One region of the Sinorhizobium sp. GQ132 genome, then DNA from elsewhere that is predicted to be linked to it. Evidence: riboswitches for the same ligand, from Rfam matches in the RefSeq annotation. Region 1 holds a riboswitch; the other holds the start of a gene.
What was found. Region 1 has a riboswitch for thiamine pyrophosphate ahead of thiC (phosphomethylpyrimidine synthase ThiC). Riboswitches for the same ligand answer to the same signal wherever they lie in the genome.
Positions count from the first base shown of each region.

Region 2: linked by a shared signal. The riboswitch ahead of thiD (bifunctional hydroxymethylpyrimidine kinase/phosphomethylpyrimidine kinase) and the one ahead of thiC (phosphomethylpyrimidine synthase ThiC) in region 1 are both predicted to bind thiamine pyrophosphate.

Region 1 covers NZ_JCAXDX010000001.1:621,332-627,159, forward strand. The annotation lists gene dctD (C4-dicarboxylate transport transcriptional regulatory protein DctD) at 1-322, shown strand, start outside; gene AC6CIG_RS02830 (aq_1923 C-terminal domain) at 436-2,478, opposite strand; TPP riboswitch at 2,639-2,750, shown strand; gene thiC (phosphomethylpyrimidine synthase ThiC) at 2,849-4,684, shown strand; gene thiO (glycine oxidase ThiO) at 4,686-5,663, shown strand; gene thiS (sulfur carrier protein ThiS) at 5,660-5,828, shown strand, end outside.
Region 2 covers NZ_JCAXDX010000001.1:221,614-227,441, reverse strand. The annotation lists gene AC6CIG_RS00975 (serine hydrolase domain-containing protein) at 16-1,020, shown strand; gene AC6CIG_RS00970 (peroxiredoxin) at 1,137-1,796, opposite strand; TPP riboswitch at 2,010-2,112, shown strand; gene thiD (bifunctional hydroxymethylpyrimidine kinase/phosphomethylpyrimidine kinase) at 2,240-3,040, shown strand; gene AC6CIG_RS00960 (hypothetical protein) at 3,144-3,350, shown strand; gene exoP (succinoglycan biosynthesis transport protein ExoP) at 3,399-5,759, opposite strand; gene AC6CIG_RS00950 (UTP--glucose-1-phosphate uridylyltransferase) at 5,814-5,828, opposite strand, start outside.

The DNA of each region.
Region 1 (5,828 bases):
CGCCTACCTGGCCACGCATTCCTGGCCGGGCAATGTGCGCGAGCTTTCGCACTTCGCCGAACGGGTCGCGCTGGGGGTGGAGGGAAACCTGGGAGCCCCGGCCGCAACGCCCGCCTCAAGCAGAGCAACCCTGCCGGAAAGATTGGAACGCTACGAGGCCGATATCCTCAAGCAGGCTCTCACGGCGCACCGCGGCGACGTCAAGGAGACCCTCCAAGCCCTCGGAATCCCCCGCAAGACTTTTTACGACAAGCTGCAGCGCCATGGGATCAATCGGGCGGATTTTATCGACCGTGCAGGCGCGAAGAGTGGCGACGCGTAGGTGGACAGTTTTGCCCACGCTCTAACCCTTCCCCGTTCAACCTGCGTTGAACCAGGGAGTAGACTTAGGCGGCGCTTGGAGCCCTCTTCGCCCCGCTTGCGGTGAGAAGGCCGCTATTCCGCCGTCGCCTCGAAGTCGACCCTGTCGAGAAGCAGAAGCGGATTTTGCGAAGCAACCGCGAATTCGAGCGCACCTATGCCGCTGGCGGATTTGGCCTTGGCCGTCAGCGTGAATGTCCCCGGTTTCGCGATGAACCGCGAAACTGCATCCATCACGTTCCGCAGCCGAGGCTCCTGCGCGGCAAATTGCTGCAGCATCACCGACGCCGTCATTTCCAGCATACCGCGTGCCTGATCCTCCGTCATGCCGTTTTGTTCGGCATAGACCTGTATCCCTTTGGCGGTGAAGCCCTTGTCCTCGATCTTCAGGCTTGCTTCCCGCGCGGTGAGGCCGAACAACGCCGCCTGCGCCTTGGCCGCGTCGCCCGAAAAGAAGTCGCCGCTCACGCCTCCCAGAAGGCCGGAGAGGGAAAAGCGGCCGATATCCTTTCCGCTCGTGGAAATATCCTTGATGACCAGAGTCTCGTTCGCTTCGTCCCAGGCGGCTTCGAGGTTGGAGGAGAGGACCAATTCGTTGAAGCCCAGCTTGCGAAGCTTGGCGAGAGTCTCGTCCTGCGTATGCTCCGGGATTTGAAGGGCGAAGTCCTGGTATCCGGCGCGGACGTCAGTCGGAATGCCGTTTCGCGGTTTCGCGAGCGCCAGCTCGTATCCCTTCATCGTGAAGCGGATGCGTTGCGGCCGATCGCCCTCTCCAGCATCCGGAGTGTCGTTGTATTCGTCCCAGTCTTCCACGCCGGTGCTCGAGTCAGGCAGATCGGCATCGATTCCCGCCACGCGGAACGTTCCGAACTCCGGCAGCAGCGTCGTGAAAGGGAAGTTCTCATGCTGCCCATCCTGCAGAGCGACGAACTTCTTCAGCGCTTCCACGCTGGGATCCCAGGAAAAGCCCGAAATGCTTGCTTCGGAGACTTTGACGTAGTCCGCGCCCTCCGCCATCGAGAAGCCATTCACCGACGCGTCAAGCTTCCGGCCATCCAGCTCGAGCGCGAGGCGATCCACCGCAAGCCTGATCCTCTCGCCCTCTTCACCATCCTTGTCCGGCGCGTCGATCTTCAGACCCAGCATTTCCATGTCGGCCTTCCTCGTCAAATCGGCGACCGACAGAATCCGGGCGAAATAGTCTTGACGCTCCGCCACGGGCAGATCCTCGGGCGACGAGACCGAGTTGAGCTTCTCTAGAGTCTCGCGAAGCGGCTCGTCCAGCATCCGCATGCTTACGCCGCTGCTGCGAACCTCGTCATAGCCGAAGCTCGCCTCGCCATCCGAGAAGGCTATATCCTTGATCGAGAATGGCCCATAGACAGGCCTTGCCTGCTCGTCGCCCGGCCCGGCTTTTTCAGTATAGATGCGGGCCAGATAGGCGGCATCGACGTCCTGCCCCGTCATGGCTCCGAGGGAGCCCGTCAGCCGCCTCTTCTCGCCGCCCTCTCCATCGGAGGCGCCTATGCCGGCTTCGAAGCTCGCACCACTCGCCGAATAGCGCGCGATGCGGCCATCCACGATACCTTCCGAGACCACGTTCTTGTAGACCAGCTTCTGCTCGCTACCGGCAACCGTCTGCGTGATGATCACCTCAGGGGCGGCGACGCTCTTTGCCGTAAAAAGCGCCAACTGTTTCGGCAGCGAAAGATCGCTTCCCGCGCCGAACATTTGCGCCAGCGTGTCGCGACCGAACTCCGCCTGCTCGACGATCACCTTCGGCACGGCGATCTTGCCCGGGCGCATATCGAGGTCCACGCCGCTGACCTCGAGCATGCCGTCCAGGAACAGGATCCTGGGCCGCCCGTCGATCGCGGCGACGCGAAGTTCGGATCCTTCCTTCAGCGGCAGCGTCAGGTCGCGCAGGTGAATGCGCCCGAAGAAGTCCGCTTCGACCGTGCCCACTCTGCCGCCCCGTTCGGCGATCAGCCTGCTCACGCTCTTTTCGACAGCGATCTTGTAACCGGTCGCGCCTGCGGCCGCGATTGCGATGACCGCAACAGCCGCCCAAAGCGCCTTGCGTCCCCTTTTCATGGTCCCCGTCTCCGCCTGCCCCAAGACCTTCACCCCTTTTCGCTATGCGCATCATGGCGCTTCAGACTCGGACGGTAAGTAGATTTAGAACTTTGCATTTGCAAGCATGGCGCGAGCCCTGCGCACGGGATTTAGCCGGTGCAAAAACCATCTTGACGCCGCGGCGATAACCGTCCCTAATTGCGCCATTCACCAGGGGGGTCCCGGCAAGGGGCTGAGATACTGCTAGCGCGCGCAGTGACCCGTTGAACCTGATCCAGTTCATACTGGCGTAGGGACGGTGCAGACGTGCAGCAGCCAGGATTCCGTTTACCGGCAATTCATCGGCGATACGTCTTTTCATCCTTCCGGCTTCAGAACTGGGTCTCCAACGCGAAAACATTGGAGCCTCAAGATGAATCTAATCAAGCCTCTCGCCGCTGCGCCCTCGGTCACGCAAGGACCGCTCCCGGCATCCCGCAAGGTTTACAAGCCGGGCGAGATCCACACGGACATCCGCGTGCCGATGCGCGAGATCGCGCTGCATCCGACCTCCGGCGAGCCGCCGGTGACTGTTTACGATTCCTCCGGCCCCTACACGGTCGAAAACGTGGATATCCGCATCGACGCGGGCCTGCCGCGCCTTCGCAGCGACTGGGTTCTCAAGCGCGGCGATGTCGAGAGCTACGACGGCCGTGCGGTGAAGGCCGAAGACAATGGCTTTGCGACCGGTGAAAGGCTGACGCCGGAATTCCCGATTCGTCACCAACCGCTCAAGGCTAAGCCGGGAAAAGCGGTAACCCAGCTCGCCTATGCCCGCGCCGGCATCGTCACGCCGGAAATGGAGTTCATCGCCATCCGCGAAAATCTCGGCCGGAAGGCCGCGAAGGAGGCGCTCGCCCGAGACGGCGAAAGCTTCGGTGCCTCGGTCCCCGATTTCGTGACGCCGGAATTCGTGCGCCAGGAAGTGGCGAGCGGCCGCGCCATCATTCCGGCCAATATTAACCACCCGGAAGCCGAGCCGATGATCATCGGCCGCAACTTCCTGGTGAAGATCAACGCGAATATCGGCAATTCCGCCGTCACCTCATCGATGGCCGAGGAGGTCGAGAAGATGGTCTGGGCGACGCGCTGGGGCGCCGACACGGTCATGGACCTTTCCACCGGCCGCAACATTCACAACATCCGCGAATGGATCATCCGCAATTCGCCGGTACCGATCGGCACCGTGCCGCTCTACCAGGCGCTGGAAAAGGTAAACGGCATCGCCGAGGATCTTTCCTGGGAGGTCTTCCGCGACACGCTGATCGAGCAGGCGGAACAGGGCGTCGACTATTTCACCATCCATGCCGGGGTCAGGCTTCACTATATCCCGCTCACCGTGGATCGCGTCACGGGCATCGTTTCGCGCGGCGGCTCGATCATGGCGAAGTGGTGCCTGCATCACCACCGCGAGAGCTTCCTCTACGAGCATTTCGAGGAGATCTGCGACATCTGCCGCGCCTATGACGTTTCCTTCTCGCTCGGCGACGGCCTGCGTCCCGGCTCCATCGCCGACGCCAACGACCGGGCCCAGTTCGCCGAGCTCGAAACGCTCGGCGAACTGACGAAGATCGCCTGGGCCAAGGATTGCCAGGTGATGATCGAAGGGCCGGGCCATGTGCCCATGCACAAGATCAAGGAGAACATGGACAAGCAGCTCGCCGTCTGCGGAGAAGCGCCCTTCTATACGCTCGGGCCGCTCACCACCGATATCGCGCCCGGCTACGACCACATTACGTCAGGCATTGGCGCGGCTATGATCGGCTGGTTCGGCACCGCCATGCTTTGCTACGTGACGCCGAAGGAACATCTGGGCCTGCCCGACCGCAACGACGTCAAGACCGGCGTGATCACCTACAAGATCGCCGCTCATGCCGCCGATCTCGCCAAAGGACACCCGGCCGCCCGAACCCGCGACGACGCGCTGTCGCGAGCCCGCTTCGAGTTCCGCTGGGAGGATCAGTTCAACCTCTCGCTCGACCCCGAGACCGCGCGCAATTTCCACGACGAGACGCTGCCGAAGGAGGCGCACAAGGTCGCGCATTTCTGCTCCATGTGCGGACCTAAATTCTGTTCGATGCGGATTTCCCACGATATCCGCGCCGAGGCGCAGAAGGAGGGCCTCGAGGCAATGGCCGCCAGATATCGCGACGGCGGCGACCTCTATATGCCGGTCGATGAAAGCAAGGCCGCGCCCGCTGGAGAATGAGATGCGCGTGCTGATCAGAGGGGCCGGCGTCGCCGGCCTCACCGCCGCCCATGAACTTCTCGGGCGCGGCGCCGCAGTGACGATCATGGAAAATGCCGCCGGCTTTACCGGGGCCGCTTCCTGGTATGCGGGCGGCATGCTCGCTCCCTGGTGCGAGCGCGAAAGTGCCGAGGAAACCGTCCTGAGGCTGGGGATCGGCGCCGCCGACTGGTGGGAAGCCGCGCTCCCTGCCGGTTCCGTGCATCGCAACGGCACGCTCGTCGTTGCGCAACCCCGTGACGGAGCCGAACTCAAACGCTTCGCCTCCCGCACCTCCGGCTTCCGCTCGCTCGATGCAGAGGAGATCACAGCGCTGGAGCCGGCTCTCGCCGGCCGTTTCCGGCAGGCGCTGTTCTTTCCGCAGGAGGCGCATCTCGACCCGCGCCGGGCACTCTCGGCGCTCCGGCAAGGGCTGACGGCACGCGGCGCGGTATTCGCCGGCGAGGACATGGACGATCGCGATTTCGCGCTCACCGTCGATTGCACCGGCGCGTCAAGGATCGGCGAGATCGACGGGCTACGCGGGGTGCGCGGCGAGATGGCCTATCTGCAGACGGACGAGGTGACGCTCTCGCGCCCCGTGCGCGTGCTGCATCCCCGCATCCCGCTCTATATCGTCCCACGCGGCGGCGGGCTCTTCATGTGTGGCGCGACGATGATCGAGAGCGACGACGCCGGCCCGATCACCACCCGCTCGCTGATGGAACTGCTGAACGCCGCCTATGCGCTCCATCCGGCTTTCGCCGAAGCGCGCCTGATCGAGACCGGCACGGGCGTACGCCCCGCCTTTGCCGACAACCTGCCGCGGGTCTCGCGGCGCGAAAACAGGATTACCGTCAACGGCCTCTATCGTCATGGCTTCCTGCTCTCCCCGGCCACGGCCCGGGAAGTGGCGGCGCTGGCCCTGGGCGACGAGACACGCAAAGGAGATTTCCGATGAAGCTGACCGTCAATGGCGAGGAACACGACCTTCTGGCCGTTACACTCGCCGAGGTCTTGCAGCGCCTCGAATTCGAGGGCGACTGGCTGGCGACCGCCGTCAACGGCGAACTGGTCCAGAAGGCAGACCGATCCAGCTACCGGCTGCAGGACAGCGACCGGATCG
Region 2 (5,828 bases), 400 kb from region 1:
CCCTAGGTCGAACGCATGACCATGCTCGTTGTTACGTTCCTTGCGCTCTTCGGTTTCCACTCGGCGGCAGCCGCGCAGGATCAGTCCGTCACCACCTTGCTGACGGCCCTGGCGACCAGAGAAGAGTTGAACCCGCTGAAGACCGTGGTCGTTGCCAGGGACGGGGAGACGATTGCCGAGAAGGGTTATCGCGGCCACACGCCCTCGGAGTCGACCAACATCAAGTCGGCGTCGAAATCGATCGTATCCGCACTTGTGGGCATCGCGATCGGCAAGGGTCTGCTCGACGGCCCGGAGCAGAAGATCGCGCCGCTCCTGAAGGAAGACCTCCCGTCGCAGGCCGACCCCCGGATCAACGACATCACCATCGGCAACCTGCTTTCGATGCAAGCGGGACTGGGGCGCATGTCCGGACCGAATTACGGCCGCTGGGTGTCGAGCCGCAACTGGGTTCGTTTCGCACTGGCACAGCCCTTCGACGACGAGCCCGGAGGTCGGATGCTTTATTCGACCGCCTCGACCCATCTGCTCTCGGCAATACTGACCAAGGTCGGCGGCAAGTCGACACTGGCGCTTGCGCGCGAATGGCTCGGTCCTGTCGAGGGTTTCCGGATCGGCGCCTGGGAGCGGGATCCCCAGGGCATCTATCTCGGGGGCAACCAGATGGCGATGAGCGCGCGATCGCTGCTTGCCTTCGGTGAGCTCTATCGCAACCGCGGCCGCACCGCGGACGGACGGCAGGTCGTCCCGGCCGATTGGGTGGAGCTTTCCTGGCAGCCGCGCACGGCCTCCCGTTTTACCGGCGACGGCTACGGATATGGCTGGTTCACGCGCCGGATCGGCGACGAGGATGTGTATTACGCTTGGGGCTATGGCGGCCAGATGCTCTACATAGTGCCGTCCCTTGACCTGACCGTGGTCATGACGTCGGATGAAAGCGGCCCCTCGGCACGCAACGGCTATCGCGACGCTCTGCACGGGGTTCTGGCGGAGATCATCTCCATCGCCAAAGCGGATTGAGGCAGATGGTTCTGCTCTGTGCGCGTTAAACAACCATGTTAGCAAAAAGCGCCAAGGGCGCGTCAACCTTGATGAATTGACGCGCCTGATCGACTGACTCTTGGCGGCGGGTTTGCTTAGGCCGTCGGCTGCTTCGTCTTCCGGAGATAGGGAAGCACGGTGTCGAACGACCCGAAACGCTGCACGGCGTCCTCGTTGGAGACGGCGGCCGTGATGATGACGTCCTCGCCCTGCTGCCAGTTCGCGGGTGTTGCCACCTGATGCTTGGCGGTGAGCTGGATCGAGTCGATGGCGCGCAGGATCTCGTTGAAGTTGCGGCCGGTGGTCATCGGATAGGTGAGGATCAGCTTGATCTTCTTGTCGGGGCCGATGACGTAGACCGAACGCACGGTGGCGTTATCCGCAGGCGTCCGGCCCTCGGACGTCTCTCCGGCGCCGGCCGGCAGCATGTCGTAGAGCTTTGCCACCTTCAGATCGCGGTCGCCGATCAGCGGGTAGTCGACCTCGAAGCCGGTCGCGACCTTGATGTCGTTCTTCCACTTGGTGTGACTTTCGACCGGGTCGACCGAAATGCCGATGATCTTGACGCCGCGCTTGCGGAACTCCGGCTCGATGCCGGCCATGGCGCCGAGTTCCGTGGTGCAGACGGGAGTAAAGTTCTTCGGATGGGAGAAAAGGACAGCCCAGCCGTCGCCGATCCATTCATGGAAATTGATCGTGCCCTGCGTTGTCTCGGCGGTGAAATCAGGGGCGGTATCGTTGATGCGCAGACTCATGGCGTGTTCCCTCCTGTACGACGAAATTTTGCTAAGAATAACGCAATCGCCGCCGTTTTCGAGGAGGAAACGAGCGATTGACGGCGGCAGAAGGAATGACTGCATCATAGGTGGCCAGGCTGCGGGTATATTTTTGCCGGCTGGCCTAAAAGTCAGGTCTTACAAGCCTTTGCGCGGGTGCGTTGACATCGCTTTGCCACAGCCGCATAGATAGCGCATTCCGAGGGGAGCACCAGACGGTGCTGAGATGGCGTTGAGCCGGACCCTTGAACCTGATCCGGGTCATGCCGGCGTAGGAACGGAAAGAAGGCCGCCAGCGGCAAGTTCGCCTTTTCATCGCCTTTCCTGGATCTCCGTGATGTTCCGTCTGGAGATCGATCGATGACGTCCACTGCCGTACCGCTCGCAAGCATCATCTGCCCTCGTGCGAAGGAGGCCTGGGCATGACGGCGATTGCTCTCACCATCGCCGGCTCGGACTCCGGCGGCGGCGCCGGTATTCAGGCGGACCTCAAGACGTTTTCGGCGCTCGGCGTTTACGGCGCCAGCGTCATCACTGCGATCACGGCCCAGAACACCAGGGGCGTGACGGCCGTCGAGGATGTCTCCGCTGAAATCGTGTCGGCGCAGATGGACGCCGTCTTCTCCGATCTCGACGTGAAGGCCGTCAAGATCGGCATGGTCTCGCGTCGGGAAACGATCGCCGCCATTGCCGATGGATTGCGCCGGTCCGGAAAACGGGCCGTCGTGGATCCGGTCATGGTTGCGACCTCCGGCGACGCGTTGCTTCGGCCGGATGCCGTTACGGCGCTCATCGAAGAGCTGTTGCCGCTGGCGCTCGTCGCCACGCCCAATCTAGCCGAGGCCGCGCTGATGACCGGGCGCGCAATCGCCGAGGACGAGGCGGAGATGGCGCGCCAGGCGGAAGCGATCATGCGGACCGGCGCATATGCGGTTCTGGTCAAGGGCGGGCACCTGAAGGGCCGGAAGGCCACAGACCTCTTCTTCGACGGCGACACTCTTGTCCGCCTTCCCGCCGCGCGGATCGAGACGCGCAACGACCACGGCACCGGCTGCACCCTGTCGGCAGCCATTGCCGCCGGCCTTGCGAAAGGCTTGCCGCTGGTCGAAGCGGTGAGTGCCGCCAAGTCCTATCTGCATGCCGCAATCTTCGCGGCCGACCGCCTGGAGATAGGTCAGGGGCGCGGTCCGGTCCATCATTTCCACCGGTGGTGGGAAGATTGACTGCCGGGTGACGGCTCGGGGAGCTGAAGTGCCTCGCTATCGCCACTGTTGTTCAGCAGCATGACGGCGTCCATGGCTTCGATTGGCAATCGGTTCTCGCGATATGCATTTTCTTACCCGCCGGCTGGAGGCTTTCAACCGTGACGACCTGCCGGATTGGCGGCGGTCGCCTGGCAGGGTGCGGCGTTGTCTTTCGATGCTGCCGTCGCTGGTCGAATATTCGCTTTTCTATGCGCTGGCACTCGTTGCCCTTACGGCGGTCATCGCGCTAATGGCAGCCGCTTGGATCGTCGATCGCCGCAAGGTCTGACGGCGAAGGGCGAAAAGGCCGCGCACAGGTGGCGCGGCCGCGGTCGCCTCAAGCGGCGTTGTTTTCCGTAATCGTATTCTCGACGTAATATTTGCCGTAGCGGTGGCGGTATTTCTCCGCCCCGTCGAAGTCGCTGTATTTGCCGAGTTCGTTCATGTCCGTCTTGTTGAGGATGACGCCCAGCACCTTCGAGTTGATCAATGGTTCCGAGTTGAGCAGATCGCGTACGAGCCGCGAAGGCGTCCTTCCCCACTCGACCACGAAGAGAATACCGTCGGCAAGCGGCGCGAAAGCCTTGGCGTCGACGACGGGGGCGAGTGCGGCAAGATCGACGACGACGTAGTCGAAGGCGTTGCGGGCGTTCTCGATGAGGTTCGCCATGGCCGGGGAGGCGAGCAGTTCATTGCTCTGATGCCGCTGATGCGATGCGCCGCCGGCCGGAAGGATTGCGAGCTTGGTGCGCTGGTCCACCTTGATTCCGGCGGGCCAGGTGGCTTCTCCGGTCAGCGTTTCGACGAGCCCGGTGCGCGGGGCGGGCGTGATCATCTGAGTCAGTCCCGGCTTGCGTATATCGGCATCGATGAGCAGGGTCCGCTTGCCGCTCGCCGCCAGAAGTGCGGCGAAGTTCGCGGCAATGATCGACTTTCCCTCGTCCGGAAGGGCCGATGCAATGGCGATCACGCGGCTTTCGCTGCCGGCGAGCATCTGGTCGCAGGCAAGCTTGGCGTTGCGGAAGGTCTCCGCAAAGGTCGAACGCGGCGCATCGACGACGATGCGCGAAAGTCGTTGGAACGGCATCGTGTCGTCCACAGCTTCGTCGTGTCTTTTTACCGAGCCGAAATGCGCATGGACCAGTTGTGCCTTCTTCTTCATGCGCGTTCCGAGCAGCGGGACGTAGCCGAGCGAGCGATGGCCGAGGAGCGAGCGGATGTCGCCTTCCAGGCGGAAAGTCCGTTCGCGGAATTCGAGGAAGGCCGCGTAAGCCCCGCCGACCATCATGCCGAGCACGGCCGAAAGCGCGAGAGTCATCGTTTTCTTGGGGCTCGACGGCGACACGGGCACGCCGGCCTCGGAGATGACGCGCGCCTTGGCGATCGGGAAGGATTGCTGCTGCGTCGCCTGTTCGTAGCGGCCGAGATAGGATTCGTAGAGCGTCTTCAGAGCCGCTGCCTTCTGTTCGAGCTCCCTTAATTGAACGAGTTGCTCGCTGGCGTCGGAGGTCTTGCCGGCAATGCCCTGGATGCTCTTCCTGAGCGATGCCTCGCGCGACTGCGCGACCTCGTATTCGTTCTTGTAGCTTGCAGTGAGTTGCTGCAGTTCCTGGTAGATCTGCCGCGCGACATCCTCCTGCTCGGCGCGGAGCGATACGGCCTGCGGGTGGTCGGCGCCGAAATTATCCGAGACTTCCCGCTCGCGCTTGCCGACGGTGAGATAGCGGGTCCTAAGGTCACGGATCACCGAATTGTCACCCTCCTTTGAGGAAATGGTGGCGTTCTTGACCGCGTTCTCCGGTCCCTGGTCGACGATCGACTTGTACTGGTTGTAACGGGCCGACGCACTTGCCGTATCGGCCTGGGCGACGATGAGCTGGCTGTTGAGATCGGCCATCTGCTGCTCGGACATCAGCTCGCCGCGTGCAGCCGTCAGACCGTTCTCGGCCCTGAAATGCGCGACTTCGAGCGCGGCGGCCTGCGAGCGCTGCTGAAGATCCGTAAGCCGTTCCTGCAGCCAGACGGAAGCGCGCTCGGTCGCCTCGAAATTGGCGTTCAACTGATCGGTCAGATAGGCACTTGCGTAACCGCGCGCGATGGTCGCCGCAAGCAAGGGGTCGCTCGAGCGAAAGGCAACGGCCACGACCGAGCTGCGCGAAACACGCTCGACCGCGAGCGATTGCTGTATGATCGCGGCTGCCTTCTGCCGCCGTCCGTTGCGCGCCTGTTCTTCCGTAACGTCGGGACCGCCGGAAAAAAGCCCGGTCGCCGATTTCAACCAGTCCTTGACGACGGCAACGGGCGACTGCGGCGGATTGAGTATCGTATCGTTTTCGTCGAGTTTGAGCTTGTCGACGACGCGCAATGCGAGTTCGCCGGATTTCAGGATCTCGACCGCACTCGCAATCTGCGTGTCGAGCATCTGGCTGTTTACCGGGGTAGGTTCCTCCTCGGCGTATTTGGACAGGTTTTCGTCGAGAAGGATCTGCGTCATCGACGTGTAATAGGGCGTGGCAAACAGGAGATAAGCGCCCCCCAGCGCAATGAAGAGCAGGACGAATGCGGCCACGAGCCGGGCACGACGAAAGACTGCGGCGACAAGCCGGTCGAGGTCGATAAAGCCGTCTGACTGGTCTTCGCTGGGCATGATGCTGCTCAATGGAACGCTTCTTTGTTTCATGGGGGCCGTTCTGTTCATCTTCTTCTCCGGTCCTTGTTCCGGCAGTCCCGAAGGACTGCCGGAAGCCGCCGCTTATGCCGCCCGGAT